DNA from 2 places in the Anoxybacillus sp. TBDG-1 genome. Region 2 is predicted to be linked to the other one. Evidence: riboswitches for the same ligand, from Rfam matches in the RefSeq annotation. Region 2 holds a riboswitch; the other holds the start of a gene.
The links. A riboswitch is a leader RNA that binds a small molecule or an ion and turns the genes downstream of it on or off. The one in region 2 is predicted to bind S-adenosylmethionine.
Positions count from the first base shown of each region.

Region 1 (3,033 bases), on a different contig from region 2:
CGTCAACGTGTTCAATGCCGACCGAAAAACGTAACAGTCGATTACACACCCCATTGGCGATGCGAACATCCTCTGGAATATCCATATGCGTTTGCGTCGCTGGATACGTAATAAAACTTTCGACACCGCCTAAACTTTCCGCAAACGTAATAAGCTTTAAGCTTCGTAAAAAAGCATTCACCCACTTTTCATCGCGCACGCGAAACGACAACATTCCCCCTCTTCCCGGATACAATACGTCCGTCACATCTTCATGTTCGACTAAAAATTCATATATCGCCTTTGCGTTTTGTTCGTGCTGGCGCATGCGAAGCGCAAGCGTCTTCATGCCGCGAATTAACAGCCATGAATCAAACGGAGACAACACCGCACCGATGGCGTTATGATACATCGCCAGCTGTTCACACAATTGTTTTCCTTTGGCGACAATGAGCCCGGCAAGCACATCGTTATGTCCACCTAAATATTTCGTCGCGCTATGAACGACGATATCGGCTCCTTTTGTGAGCGGCTTTTGCAGTACAGGGGTGTAAAACGTATTATCGACGATAAGAAGCAGCCCATGTTGTTTCGCAAACGCCGCGACCGCTTCGATGTCCGCTTCTTGCATTAAAGGGTTCGTTGGCGTCTCTAAAAAAATCGCTTTTGTTTTTTCAGTCACATATGCCTTTACCGCATCAACATCGCGAAAATCGACGTATGTAAACGTCATGCCGCATTTGCGCCATCCTTTTTCAAACAAACGATACGTCCCGCCATATAAATCGGCAGAAACGAGAAAATGGTCGCCGCTTTCAAACAACGCAAACACCGTTTGAATCGCTGCCATGCCTGAACTACAAGCGAAACCTTGATCTCCTTCTTCTAGCTGTGCAATCGCTTCTTCGACAATATGCCTTGTCGGGTTGCCGGTTCGAATGTAATCGTACCCTGTCGATTGTCCGATTCCTTCATGACGATACGCCGTTGAAAAATATACTGGCGGATTGACCGTCCCCGTCGCTGTCTCGCTTCGATTGCCAATTTGCGCTAACCGTGTTTCGATATGACTCATTCGCTCTCTTCCTTTCTAAAAAATAAAAGCCTTCAAAGAAGAAGGCTTTTTTGTCCATAGACAATCGCTTCTTCTTATCTTCCGAATTGAACGCCAATTCGCTGGATTTAGCACCTGACCGTTTCCGGCTGGTTGCTGAAGCTTCATCGGGCCAGTCCCTCCGCTTCTCTCGATAAGAACGCAAAACAATATCGAATTTTCTGATTTTTAATTAATGTACATCATTTCCAACAAAATTGCAACTGTTTTTTATTCCCCTTTCAACAACAAACAGCATGCATCCCATCAAAGATATGGCACATATATTTGCACTTCACATGTAAAAATAGACAAATCAAAACGATATATGGTAAAGTGGGGGCAAAAGTGAAGGAGGAATATAATGACTGCTTTATTTCTCGCGCACGGATCACCAATGTTAGCTATTGAAGATAGCGCATATGCATCGTTTTTAACCACTTTCGGTAAACGCATAGATGCAAAAGCAATCGTTGTATTTACTGCACATTGGACGACGCGTCAACCGACCGTTTCATCGATTGACGGAACGTATGAAATGATTTATGATTTTTCCAGTTTCCCACGTGAATTGTATGAAGTAACTTATGCTGCACAAGGTTCAGTCGAATGGGCCAAACGCGTCCAACATCATCTGAGGCACGTCTCCCCCATCGTCAATATCGACGAGAAGCGTGGACTTGACCACGGCTCATGGGTATTGTTAAGCCGACTATTTCCAAAAGCAAACGTTCCAATTGTTCAGGCATCCGTTGTTCCTTCGTGGACACCAAAGCAGCTATTTCAACTTGGTAAAGCGTTACGCCCGTTGCGTGACGAAGGTGTCATGATCATCGGTAGTGGTGGCACAGTGCATAATTTAATGGCGCTTCGTTGGGAAGAACGGACAAAAGTAGATTGTTGGGCTGTCGCCTTTGATGATTGGTTGCTTGCCCAGTCATCTGCCCATAGTGAAGATGTGTTTCACTATGAAGAAAAAGCCCCTTATGCTAAACAAGCCGTCCCGACTCAAGAACATTTAGCACCGTACTGGATTGCTTACGGAGCCGGCAATCGCTCGCCACATGTTTTATTCCGAGAATACGAGTACGGAAACTTAAGCCTTTTAGCTGTATCATTTTAATGGAGGGATTCCGATGTGGAACGAGTTTAAAAAATTCGCTATACGAGGCAACGTCATCGACTTAGCTGTCGGAGTGATTATTAGTGGGGCATTTGGAAAAATTGTTTCTTCCCTCGTCAATGACATTATTATGCCCCTTGTCGGTCTCATTTTAGGGGGAATTGATTTCAGCAAGTTATCTTGGAAAGTCGGAGAAGCAGAAGTGAAATATGGGGCTTTTATATGATTGGGCGTAAAACCCCTATGCCTTTAGGCTAGGGGATGTAAGCCCTAGCCGCAGGAACTGTGGGGATCGCCTACTAAATAACCGAAGGGGACTTCGGTGTTCGTAGGAATCCGCTATGGCTTTAGCCTAGCGGTAGTTCAATGAAACGACAAAAAGAAATGTCGTAAAGAGCTGTCCGAAAAGTCGCATGTCATCCTATCAAGAGCTTATTGGACAATACAAGTAAGAGACTTGAGGCATCGCCCCAAGTCTCTTATCGTTCTGCCGCAAGGGCATCTGCTTTTGTCGGATGCACCGTTCCAGCTGGGTGTTGTGGTGGGGCATAAATCGAGTACAGTTTAAGTGGAACGTTGCCCGTGTTAATCAAGTTATGCCACGTTCCTGCAGGCACGAAAATGGCAGAACCATCGCTGACTCGCCGCTCAAACGTCCATTCATTTTTCCTTTTTCCCATGCGCACCATGCATATAGCTCGGATAGTAATAATACACATTCCCACCTCTTTCAATATCATCAATCGCTATGTTATGCGCCATGGATAAATTCGACAAGGCTGTTGGCTTTCTTCGTTTGGAGAAGGTCAAGTCCGGTAGAGACGTGACAGTTCGCCTC
Region 1 is NZ_JBTZSY010000007.1:48,347-51,379, forward strand. It holds gene ACYQY7_RS03745 (methionine biosynthesis PLP-dependent protein) at 1-1,054, opposite strand, end outside; SAM riboswitch class I at 1,126-1,233, opposite strand; gene ACYQY7_RS03750 (DODA-type extradiol aromatic ring-opening family dioxygenase) at 1,437-2,195, shown strand; partial or broken gene mscL (large conductance mechanosensitive channel protein MscL) at 2,209-2,418, shown strand; partial or broken gene ACYQY7_RS03760 (cupin domain-containing protein) at 2,675-2,884, opposite strand.
Region 1: another riboswitch for S-adenosylmethionine. It lies ahead of ACYQY7_RS03745 (methionine biosynthesis PLP-dependent protein); the one in region 2 lies ahead of mtnW (2,3-diketo-5-methylthiopentyl-1-phosphate enolase).

Region 2 (11,437 bases):
GCAATACGAGCAAGCCTCGTTAAATCATAGCCTGTCGTCCATAGTTCAGGCAAAACGACGACGTCAACGTCACGAGCGATTTGTTCGATGTAGCGCAAGGCGGTTTGTTTATTTTTTTCGGGTGTTCCAAACGCAATGTCCATTTGTATGCAAGCGATGTTCATATCATTCACCTCAACAAAAAATTTTCTTTACATTTTGATTTTTACGATATATGATACTTGACTAGAATTTCAACCTTTTTGTGAAGTAGGTGTGAAAAAAATGAATATATTTCCACAATCAAACGTGTTACAACAACTACCGAAGCAATTTTTCGCCTCGCTCGTGCAAAACGTACAGGCGGTCATCGCTGAAGGGCGCGATGTCATTAATCTCGGACAAGGAAATCCCGATCAGCCGACGCCTGCACATATTGTGCGCGCGATGCAACAGGCGGTGGCAAAGCCGATGTATCATAAATATTCGCCGTTTCGCGGCTATTCGTTTTTAAAAGAGGCGGTCGCTACGTTTTACGAACGCGAATACGGGGTGACGATTGATCCAGAAAAAGAAGTCGCCATTTTATTTGGCGGAAAAGCAGGGCTTGTCGAAATGCCGCTTTGTTTATTAAACCCGGGCGATGTCGTACTCGTTCCCGATCCCGGTTATCCAGACTATTGGTCGGGGGTCGTGCTTGCGCGGGCGCGCATGGAAATGATGCCGTTGCGGGCGGAAAACAGCTTTTTGCCAAACTACGATGAGCTAAACAAAGACGTCGTTCGCGAAGCAAAACTCATGTTTTTAAACTATCCGAACAATCCGACAGGCGCGACAGCAACGCAATCGTTTTTTCAAGAAACCGTTTCATTTGCTGAAAAACATCATATCGCTGTCGTGCACGATTTTGCATACGGGGCGATTGGCTTTGATGGGAAAAAGCCGGTCAGCTTTTTACAAGTCGAAGGGGCAAAAGACGTCGGCATTGAAATTTATACGTTTTCGAAAACGTACAATATGGCAGGGTGGCGCATCGGCTTTGCGGTCGGCAACGAAAGCATGATTGAAGCGATCAACGTGCTCCAAGACCATTTGTACGTCAGCATGTTCGGTGCTATTCAAGAAGCGGCAGCAGTCGCGCTACTCGAGTCGCAACAGTGTGTCGCTGAGCTTGTTGCCACATATGAAGCAAGGCGAAATACGTTTATTCATGCTTTACGTGACATCGGCTGGGACGTCCAAGCGCCATCAGGTTCGTTTTTCGCTTGGCTGCCGGTGCCAAACGGCTATACGTCAGAAACGTTTGCCGACCTGTTGCTCAAAAAAGCGCACGTTGCGGTCGCCCCAGGGATCGGGTTTGGTGAACATGGGGAAGGCTACGTGCGCACAGGGTTACTGACAAGCGAAGAAAGGCTAAAAGAAGCGGTCGAACGAATCGGGAGGCTACAACTTTTTTAAAAAATGATTGACAAAATGAGAGACTGCTGTCATAATTCGAATTAAATTTATGAAAAACGAACCATTCAAAAAATTTCATACATTGCGAATTCTTATCAAGAGTAGGCGGAGGGACGAGCCCGATGAAGCCCGGCAACCGACTTAAACAGCTGTTTAAGCACGGTGCTAATTCTCGCAGCAGTAGGCTGAGAGATAAGAAGAGACGAACAATTAAGCCTCTTCTTATGAAGAGGTTTTTTATTTGTAAAGGGGTGGGCATATGATTACGGCAACATATTTGATTCATGACGACAAAGATTTAGCTAAAAAAGCAGAAGGCATTGCGCTTGGACTGACTGTCGGGTCGTGGACCGATTTGCCGCAACTGGAACAGGAACAGTTAAAAAAACATAAAGGAATCGTTCAGTCGATTGAGGAGCTAGAGGAAGACGAGCGCGTCAATACGTTTTTTGGAAAGAAACTAAAACGTGCGCTCGTGCGCATTTCATATCCGAGCGTCAATTTTAGCGCTGATTTTCCAGCCATTTTAACAACGACGTTTGGCAAATTGTCGCTGGATGGAACGATTAAACTTGTTGACTTAACATTTTCGGACGAACTGAAGCGCGCGTTTCCCGGTCCGCGCTTTGGCATTGACGGCATTCGCGAAAAACTTGGCGTCTTTCAACGTCCGCTCGTCATGAGCATTTTTAAAGCGGTCATCGGGCGCGATTTACGATACGTCACCGAACAATTGAAGCTGCAAGCGCTCGGCGGCGTCGATCTTGTCAAAGACGATGAAATTTTATTTGACAACGACTTGACGCCGTTTGACAAGCGTATCGTGGCAGGAAAAGAAGCGTTACAAGACGTGTACGAACAAACAGGGCATCGGACGTTATATGCGGTGAACTTAACCGGAAAAACGTTTCAGTTAAAAGAAAAAGCGAAAAAAGCAGCGGAGCTTGGTGCGGACGTATTATTGTTTAACGTGTTTACATATGGGCTTGATGTGTTGCAAGCGCTTCGTGAAGATGATGACATTCGTTTGCCGATTATGGCGCATCCGTCATTTAGCGGAGCGATCGCCTCCTCACACGTATATGGCGTGAGCTACGCTTTGCTTCTTGGCAAATTGTTGCGCATGGCAGGGGCGGACTTTTCACTCTTCCCGTCACCGTACGGAAGCGTCGCCCTTGAAAAAGAACAAACGCTTGCGATTCGCGATGAATTAACGAAAGAAGAGCCGTTTTTGCGCGCGTTCCCTGTCCCATCGGCTGGCATTCATCCGGGACTTGTGCCGCTTCTCGTGCGCGACTTTGGCATCGACTCCGTCATTAACGCAGGCGGCGGGGTACACGGGCATCCAAGCGGAGCGGTCGGCGGCGGGCAAGCGTTTTGCGCCGCAGTCGAAGCGGTGCTTGCAGGGCGTTCGCTCCATGACGCAGCAAAAGAAAACGAACCGTTGCAACAAGCGCTTGATTTATGGGGGAGCGCATCATGAAGCCAGTCATTTTTTGCGACTTTGACGGAACGATTACGTTAAACGATAACATTATTGCGATTATGAAACAGTTCGCCCCATCGGAGTGGGAAGCGATCAAAGACGATGTACTTGCGCAAAGATGTTCCGTACAACAAGGCGTCGGGCGCATGTTTTCGCTGTTGCCGACGACGCTGAAAGAAGATATCGTGCAATTTTTGCTTGACACCGCCCGCATTCGCGACGGATTTTCCGAGTTTGTCGCGTTTACGAATGAGCGGCAAATTCCGCTTTATATCGTGAGTGGCGGCATCGACTTTTTCGTGTATCCGCTTCTTCATGGACTCGTTGAAAAAGAGCGGATTTTTTGTAATAGCGCCGATTTTAGCGGGGAAACGATCCGCATTACGTGGCCGTATGCGTGCGATGAACATTGTCAAAACGGCTGCGGCTGTTGCAAGCCGTCGCTTCTTCGTAAACTAGCGCCAAAAGGGGCAAAAACGATCGTCATCGGCGACTCGATTACCGACTTGGCGGCGGCTAAACTAGCTGATTACGTCATTGCGCGCGACTTTTTGCTTGAAAAATGCCGTGAGCTTCACTTGCCGCATACGCCGTTTACGACGTTTTATGATGTCATTGACGTGTTAAAAGAAAGCGAGGCGATCGCGTGAGACAACAAAAATGGGCAGAGCTTGCCGAAGTGAAACGAGAGCTGGCGGCGCGCGATTGGTTTATGGGGACAAGCGGCAACTTGTCGATCAAAGTGAGCGATGAACCGCTTACGTTTCTTGTCACCGCAAGCGGAAAAGATAAACGAAAAGAAACGGCGGAAGATTTTTTACTTGTCGGAGCAGACGGACAGCCAGCGGAGGCGACGCATTTAAAACCGTCGGCGGAAACGTTACTTCACGTTGAAATTTACAATAAAACGAACGCCGGTTGTGTGCTTCATGTCCACACCGTCGACAACAATATCATTTCCGAATGGTACGGAGACGAAGGGGAAGTCGTTTTTACAAATCAAGAAATGATTAAAGCGTTCGGATTATGGGAAGAAAATGCGGCGTTTCGCATGCCGATTATTCCGAATTTCGCCCATATTCCGACGTTAGCAAAAGCGTTCGCCGACCATGTTCATGAAGATCGAGGGGGGGTGCTTATTCGCAATCATGGCATTACCGTTTGGGGAAAAGATGCGTTCGAAGCGAAAAAGTGTTTAGAAGCTTGCGAGTTTTTATGTCAGTATCACGTCAAATTATTACTTTTAAAACGATAAGGGTGAGTACGTATGGCAGTCATTAAAGTGCGCAACACAGGCGAAGTGATTGAAGGAAAGGAAAACGTCGCAGCGTTTTTAAATAAGCAAGGAGTGCTATATGAACATTGGGATGCAAGGAAACTTCCCGCTCATCTTCAAAACAAATTCGTATTAACAGACGAAGAAAAAGCGGACATTTTAGCAACGTTTCAATCCGAAATTGAAGATTTAGCGAAGCGAAGAGGCTATCAAGCGTGGGACGTTGTCGCTCTCTGTGAACAAACACCAAATTTAGAAGAACTGTTGAAAAAATTTGAACAAGTGCATACGCATACAGAGGACGAAGTACGGGCAATTGTTGCCGGTCATGGCATTTTTGTTATTAAGGGTGATGAACAAACAGGCTACTTTGACGTTGAACTTGAAGCAGGGGATGTCATTTCTGTTCCAGAAGGAAACCCGCATTTCTTTACATTAATGGATGACCGCCAAGTCGTTGCTGTTCGGTTGTTTATTGATCCGTCTGGTTGGGTGGCACATCCATACGAAGAAAAAGAAGGGGAATAACGCCCCTTCTATTTTTTTGTGAACAAAATGACGCCTGTAATCGTAATCAATGAACCGATCCATTGTGGTGTGGTTAACATTTCGTCAAGTAATATGTATGCAAACAGCGCAGTAAAAAGCGGATTGAAGTTTAAAAACATCCCAGCGGTTGTAGCACCGACTTGCTTCACGCCGACGTTCCAAAGAAACATCGCAAGCACCGTCGCCCCAACGCTCGTATATAAAAGCGCCAATACAAATGAGAAGTTGACGTCATGAACGGAAAAAGAAGAAAGAAACGGCAACAATCCGATGACGCCAAACACACCGGACCAAAACGTCGCCGCAAGCGGAGAATACGACTTCATAACTGCTTTTGCGCAAGCAGAATACACGCCCCAAATGATGACGGCAGCAACCATCCATATATCCCCGACGTTTACGTCCGATAGACGATGAAGTTGTCCGTGCGTCATCACGATCAGCACGCCAATGAGAGAGACGACCATCGCCAGCCATTGCTGAATCGTGAGTTTATCGCGGTAGACGGCGTATGCCACAAGCGCAATCGCGATCGGATTTAATGTCGAAATTAACCCAACATGATCAGCAGATGTATAGCGCAACGCTTGAAACATAAACATGTTAAATAAGACGACGCCTGAAAGCCCCATCGCTATAAGCGGTACGATACTTTGCTTTTGTAAACGAACGGATCGTTCTTTTTTCAACACGATCGGAAATAAAAAAAGGACGGCGATCGTCCAACGAATAAACGTTAGCGAAAGCGGGGAGGCGTGCGCAACAAGCAGTTTGCTTGCGACAAAGTTGCCTCCCCATAAGGCGCTTGTCAATAAAAGAAGTATATAATATTTCGACATGTTCATCATCCTTTAAAACGTTTCAATTAAAAACACCATCACTAACAGCCCGACAATAAAGGCATACGTTGACGATTTTTCATTTCCATCCCCATGGCTTTCAGGGATTAACTCTTTATAAATAATAAATAGCATCGCCCCAGCCGCAAACGCTAATCCGTAAGGGACGAGCGCATCGACGACAGACGTTAAATAAAAGCCGATGACAGAGGCGACAAGTTCAATGAGCCCCGTTCCCGTTGCCATGAAAAATGCTTTTCCTTTTGAAATATGTTGATTAAACAAAAAAAGCGCAACGAGCAATCCTTCAGGCGCGTTTTGGAAGCCGATCGCAAGCGCAATTAAATCGCCAATGTGCGTTTGTTCGCCGGAAGCGTAGCTCACGCCGACAGATAGTCCTTCTGGAATGTTGTGGAGCGTAATCGCCGCAAGCACAAGCAACGCTTTTTGGTCCATCTTCATGCCGCTTTTTGTATGGGTTAAATCGATGTGCGGCACGATATTTTCAAGAAACGTTAACGTAAATACCCCAATGCATAATCCGATCGCGAGGGCAAAAAACGTGCCAGAAGAAAGAGCCTCTGGAATTAACCCGAGCATCGATGCGGCCATCATAATGCCAGCTGTAAAAGCAAGCAACATATCGCGCCATTTGTGCGTTAATGAGCGCGACAAAAATAAAATCGGAATCGCGCCAGCCCCTGTTGCTAGCGCGGATAATGTGCTTCCGATCAGCATGTCAAACATCATTCCACCTCCTATTTTAAAGGAAGACGAACGGTAATCGTCGTTCCTTTCTTTTCTATACTATGAATGTCGATCGTCCCTTCGTGCATATCGACGATGCGTTTACATATGACGAGTCCAAGCCCTGTTCCTGTTTGTTTCGATGTGACAAACGGCTGAAAAAGTTTGTTTTTCACATGTTTTGGCATGCCGCAACCTGTATCAGCGACGTGCAACACCGCCCAATCGTTTTGTTTCGTAAGAGAAATTGTCAGTTGTCCGCCATTTGGCATTGCTTCGATTGCGTTTTTTGCTAAATTTAATACGACTTGTTTTACATGGTCTTTTGAACAGCGAATCGGAAGCGGCACATCGGCACGATGAAACGTATACGTGATGTTATGGAAATGCGCTTGCGACTCAATCATCGGATGAATGCTTTGTACGATGCAATTGAGATCGCACGTTTCAAGTTTTTGCGCCGTTGGCTTGCCGAGAATTAAAAATTCATTCACGATGTCGTTAATGCGTGCAATTTCGTTTTGAATGACGGAAAAATAAAGTTGTGATTCGTTATCTTTATGTTTTTCACTTAATAGTTGAATAAACCCCTTAATGCCAGCGAGCGGATTGCGAATTTCATGCGCGGTACTTGCGGCGAGCGTACCGACTAATTCAAGCTTTTGTGCTTCCGTTTCCATGCGCTCGATCATCGTTTGTCGCTTAAGCAGCCAATATTGAATGAACAACCAAATGATATGAATGAAAACGATGAGCGACAAAATATATGGAAGAGCCGTTTGCATCTTTTGTTTTATACTTACGCTTGGCACGTTCGCCTCAATCATCCACGGTGCGTGATTTAAATGCACGATCACCGTCTGGTTTGACGAACGAAGTTGATTTGTTGTGAGAAGGACGGTGCCATTCTCATCGTATAAGCGAAATGACGTATTTGGATCAATAATTTTTATCCGATGTTTTATATAATTTGTCCGTAACTCTGCTACTAAAAAGCCAGCTGTTTCATTTGTTTTTTCATATATAATTGGTGTGACAATCGTCGCTGTATGCTGGCTGTCGATGATCGTTTGTTTTGTCGCCTTCGCTAACTGCATTGCCTCATTTGTACTTTCAGAAAAAAACGAAATGCGTTCAAAGCGAACGTCTTGCTTTTGCAGCTGTTGCAACAAATTATTAATTTCTTCTTTTTCTAGCTTTGTCACATGTTTGCTGATCACGAGCGCCAATGTTTCAAGCCGGGCCGTCGTTTCCGCAAGAAAGCGATCTAAATCGTTTTTATGTATATTCGCAAACATGCGCGTTTCTTCGACGAGTTGTTGCTGATGTTGTTCATCTTGCCAAAGCACAATCCATGCGCTCCCTACAAGGCACGGCACAATGACAAGCAAGATGTACAGCCATCGTTTCATTTTCTCTCTCCCCATATATGCTCCCTCAACAAAACAAAATTCAAGGAATATTATAACATAAACATGTGAAAAAGACTGAGAAAATGATAACCGTATTAAATAGAGTATGTTTATTGACAAGTACAGAAATATATTTTGGTTAAAAAGCAATTTGCAAAAAAAAAATGATACAATAAACTAGGCTTTAAAAAAGTAAAAGATTTCTAGGAGGAAGCGGATGTGAGAAGATTGACTTTTTTCGTTATTATCATGTTATACTTGATTCCTAGTAGCAGTGTTCGTGCTTATGAGCTATTTGGTGGCAAATATAGGAATCCAAACTCGCTAAAATATTGGATCGATTCGTCGGTTATTAATGCTGGTTATGAAGCGAGAGCGGTTTATGGTTCAGAAGCGTTTAATAGTTCTTCTCTTATTGGTACGACTAGAACGTACGATGCCTCCCAAGCTAACTATAAATGGTGGGCTAGTACGAAGGATATGGGTTCCGTTGTCGCTGATTGTATTAACTATCATGTGAACTGGTTGGGACAAGTGACTGCTTGTTGGGATTGTACATACGATAAGTCGCAGTTGAGAATGTATTTACCGGGTTTTCAAAAGTTATCTTGGGTTCAAACGAGAGAAACGACAGCTCATGAGATAGGGCATGCTTTAGGATTAGATCATGAAGATGATGTTCGTGCTATCATGCTTTCGAAAGGTTTTCTAAATGATGAGTATCCGCAAAGTGATGATTGGAATGGAATAAATGCTATCTATTAGTGGAAAGGAAGTAGCCTGATGAAAAAGATTATTTTTCTTTTTTTTACCATTTTATTTTTGTCTGCCTGTAACAATACACAATCTGAACTAAGCAATGTGAATACAAAATATGTTCATAGTGAGTCGAAAATTATAGACGAATACAATTATTTAGAAGAAATGGAGAATGATAGTGAAGTTATTTTGATAGGTACGAAAAAAAATGGAGAGAGTTATTTCGATAAAGATGGCGATATGGTGACGGGTTTTTACACGATAAGTGATGTTGAGATCAAAAAAGTGTTTAAAAATGAAAAGGGATACGCGTTAAATAAGGGTAATATCATAAAAGTTATGGAGAACGGAGCGTTTGATAAAAAGGCTAATACAATGTACGGTTCGGCAGGGTACCAGTTGATGAAAGATAATAAAAGCTATCTGTTGTTTTTAAGAAAAAGTACGACACATGATGAGTATACGATTAAAGGTGTTTATTATGGAAAAGTGCCATTAGAGAGTAATGAAATCGAATACGACGGTCATTTGAACGGTAGTAAGCAAGCAAGTAATAAACAAATTGAAAAACTAAATCGAATATTTGAAGAGGCAAGAAAAAAATATAAAGAATAAAGATGGTGAGACCATGAACCCCCGCCAAATGGGCGGGGGTTTTGTTAGTGCGCTCGGCATGGGTGCAATCTCTAGGGTGAAAGTCCCGAACTGCGAAGGCAGAAGTAGCAGTTAGCTTAACGCAAGGGTGTCCGTGGCGACGCGGAATCTGAAGGAAGCGAGCGGCAAACTTCCGGTCTGAGGAACACGAACTTCATATAAGGCTAGGTATCATTGGATGAGTTTGCTAAACAAAACAAAGTCCTTTCTGCCGAAGGTGATACAGAGTAAATGAAGCAGATAGATGGAAGGAAAGATTGCACTCTTACCCGAGGAGGTCTGATGGATACGTGAAGTACCCTTCACAACCTACTTAGCGATAAGTAGCTGAACCATCAGAAGTCAGCAGAGGTCATAGTACGAATCGGTCTAGAACGATTCGGAAGGACTGAACAATCAAGAGAAAATAGCCCTTGGCATTCAGTTCGTCATGATGAACACAGAAAACATTGTACCTCCCAAGAGAAAGGAAACGGTGAATCCCGTGGGGGATCTTTTGGAGGGTGGAGTGACGACTGGCATAAGAAGATCAGCTATTTACGGAAGGAAGAGGAACGATGCTTTTGAATCAAATCTTGTCACGGGAGAATATGCTCCTCGCATTGAAACGAGTAGAACAAAATAAGGGAAGCCACGGAGTAGATCAGATGCCCGTACAAAACCTACGAGCGCATATCGTTGAAAACTGGCAGTCCATCAAGGAGGCGATTCTCAAAGGTACCTATGAACCGATGCCTGTCCGAAGAGTCGAAATCCCGAAGCCTGACGGCGGTGTTCGGCTACTAGGTATCCCAACCGTGACAGACCGTTTGATTCAACAGGCGATTGCCCAAGTATTGTCGAAGATATATGACCCGATGTTTTCCGAACATAGCTATGGCTTTCGCCCAAATCGAAGTGCCCATGATGCAGTGAGGAAAGCACAAGGATATATCAGAGAAGGATACCGATGGGTTGTAGACATCGATTTGGAAAAGTTCTTTGATCAGGTCAACCACGACAGACTTATGAGCACATTGGCGAAAAGAATCCACGATAAACCGTTATTGAAGCTAATCCGCAAATACCTACAGTCGGGTGTCATGATTCATGGAGTGGTTTCAAGTACAGAGAAAGGAACGCCACAAGGTGGTCCATTAAGTCCGCTCCTTTCCAACATCGTCCTTGATGAGCTGGATAAAGAATTAGAGAAAAGAGGACATAAATTCGTTCGTTACGCAGACGACTGTAACATTTACGTAAAATCAAAAAGGGCAGGGGAACGAACAATGGCAAGCGTTCAACGATTCATCGAACGTAAACTTCGCCTAAAAGTGAATGAGAAAAAGTCGGCAGTAGACCGTCCTTGGAAACGAAAGTTTCTGGGATTCAGTTTTATCGATGCCGAAGAGCCCAAGATTCGAGTGGCAGAGGAAAGTCTCAAACGAATGAAGAAGAAAGTACGAGAAATCACCTCGAGAAAGATGCCATATTCCATGGAATACCGAATTCAGAAACTGAATCAGTATGTATTCGGATGGTGTGGGTACTTTGCGCTGGCAGATACGAAATCAATCTTTCGGAAAATGGACGGGTGGATTCGTCGAAGACTTCGTATGTGCTTATGGAAAAATTGGAAAACACCAAAAACGAGGATACGAAACTTGATCAAATTGGGAGTTCCTTCGTGGAAAGCCTATGAATGGGGAAATAGTCGGAAGGGGTACTGGCGTATTTCAAATAGCCCCATCTTACACAAAACCCTTGGAAACTCCTACTGGAATGACCAAGGGCTCAAAAGTCTACAAGAACGTTACGAATTCTTGCGTCATTGATCTTGATTGAACCGCCGTATACGGAACCGTACGTACGGTGGTGTGAGAGGACGGAGGTTAATCACCTCCTCCTACTCGATTGCTGATTGTTTTTGTTTGTTCGGTTGTTCGTTATGTTGCTTCACAAGAAGTGGGTAAAAAAGCAAGCTGCTGGCAAGCAAGGCGACGCCGAGTAAAAATGTTTTCATATCGGCCGTTCCGGCTTTCACAAGCCAAATGGAATAAACAGTCGCAAGAAGAGCGATGATGCCATCTGTCATTCGTTGTTTCGTCGTTTTATACGTTTCACCCGTCCAAACGAGCTTGAATTGGAAGACGGAGGCGATGAAATACGGAACGAGATACGATAATGTCGCAATATAAATGACGAAATCAAATGCCGCTGCCATCGAGTTTGAAATCGTTGAAAAAATAAATAGTTGCGCAATGATGTTTGAGACGGTTAAAGAAAAGTTCGGTATTCC
Region 2 is NZ_JBTZSY010000017.1:23,948-35,384, forward strand. It holds gene ACYQY7_RS07000 (carbon-nitrogen family hydrolase) at 1-164, opposite strand, end outside; gene ACYQY7_RS07005 (aminotransferase class I/II-fold pyridoxal phosphate-dependent enzyme) at 265-1,437, shown strand; SAM riboswitch class I at 1,527-1,636, shown strand; gene mtnW (2,3-diketo-5-methylthiopentyl-1-phosphate enolase) at 1,697-2,920, shown strand; gene ACYQY7_RS07015 (2-hydroxy-3-keto-5-methylthiopentenyl-1-phosphate phosphatase) at 2,917-3,573, shown strand; gene ACYQY7_RS07020 (methylthioribulose 1-phosphate dehydratase) at 3,570-4,178, shown strand; gene ACYQY7_RS07025 (1,2-dihydroxy-3-keto-5-methylthiopentene dioxygenase) at 4,191-4,727, shown strand; gene ACYQY7_RS07030 (DMT family transporter) at 4,736-5,587, opposite strand; gene ACYQY7_RS07035 (ZIP family metal transporter) at 5,600-6,334, opposite strand; gene ACYQY7_RS07040 (ATP-binding protein) at 6,346-7,761, opposite strand; gene ACYQY7_RS07045 (matrixin family metalloprotease) at 7,966-8,511, shown strand; gene ACYQY7_RS07050 (membrane lipoprotein lipid attachment site-containing protein) at 8,530-9,120, shown strand; gene ltrA (group II intron reverse transcriptase/maturase) at 9,717-10,973, shown strand; gene ACYQY7_RS07060 (amino acid permease) at 11,045-11,437, opposite strand, start outside.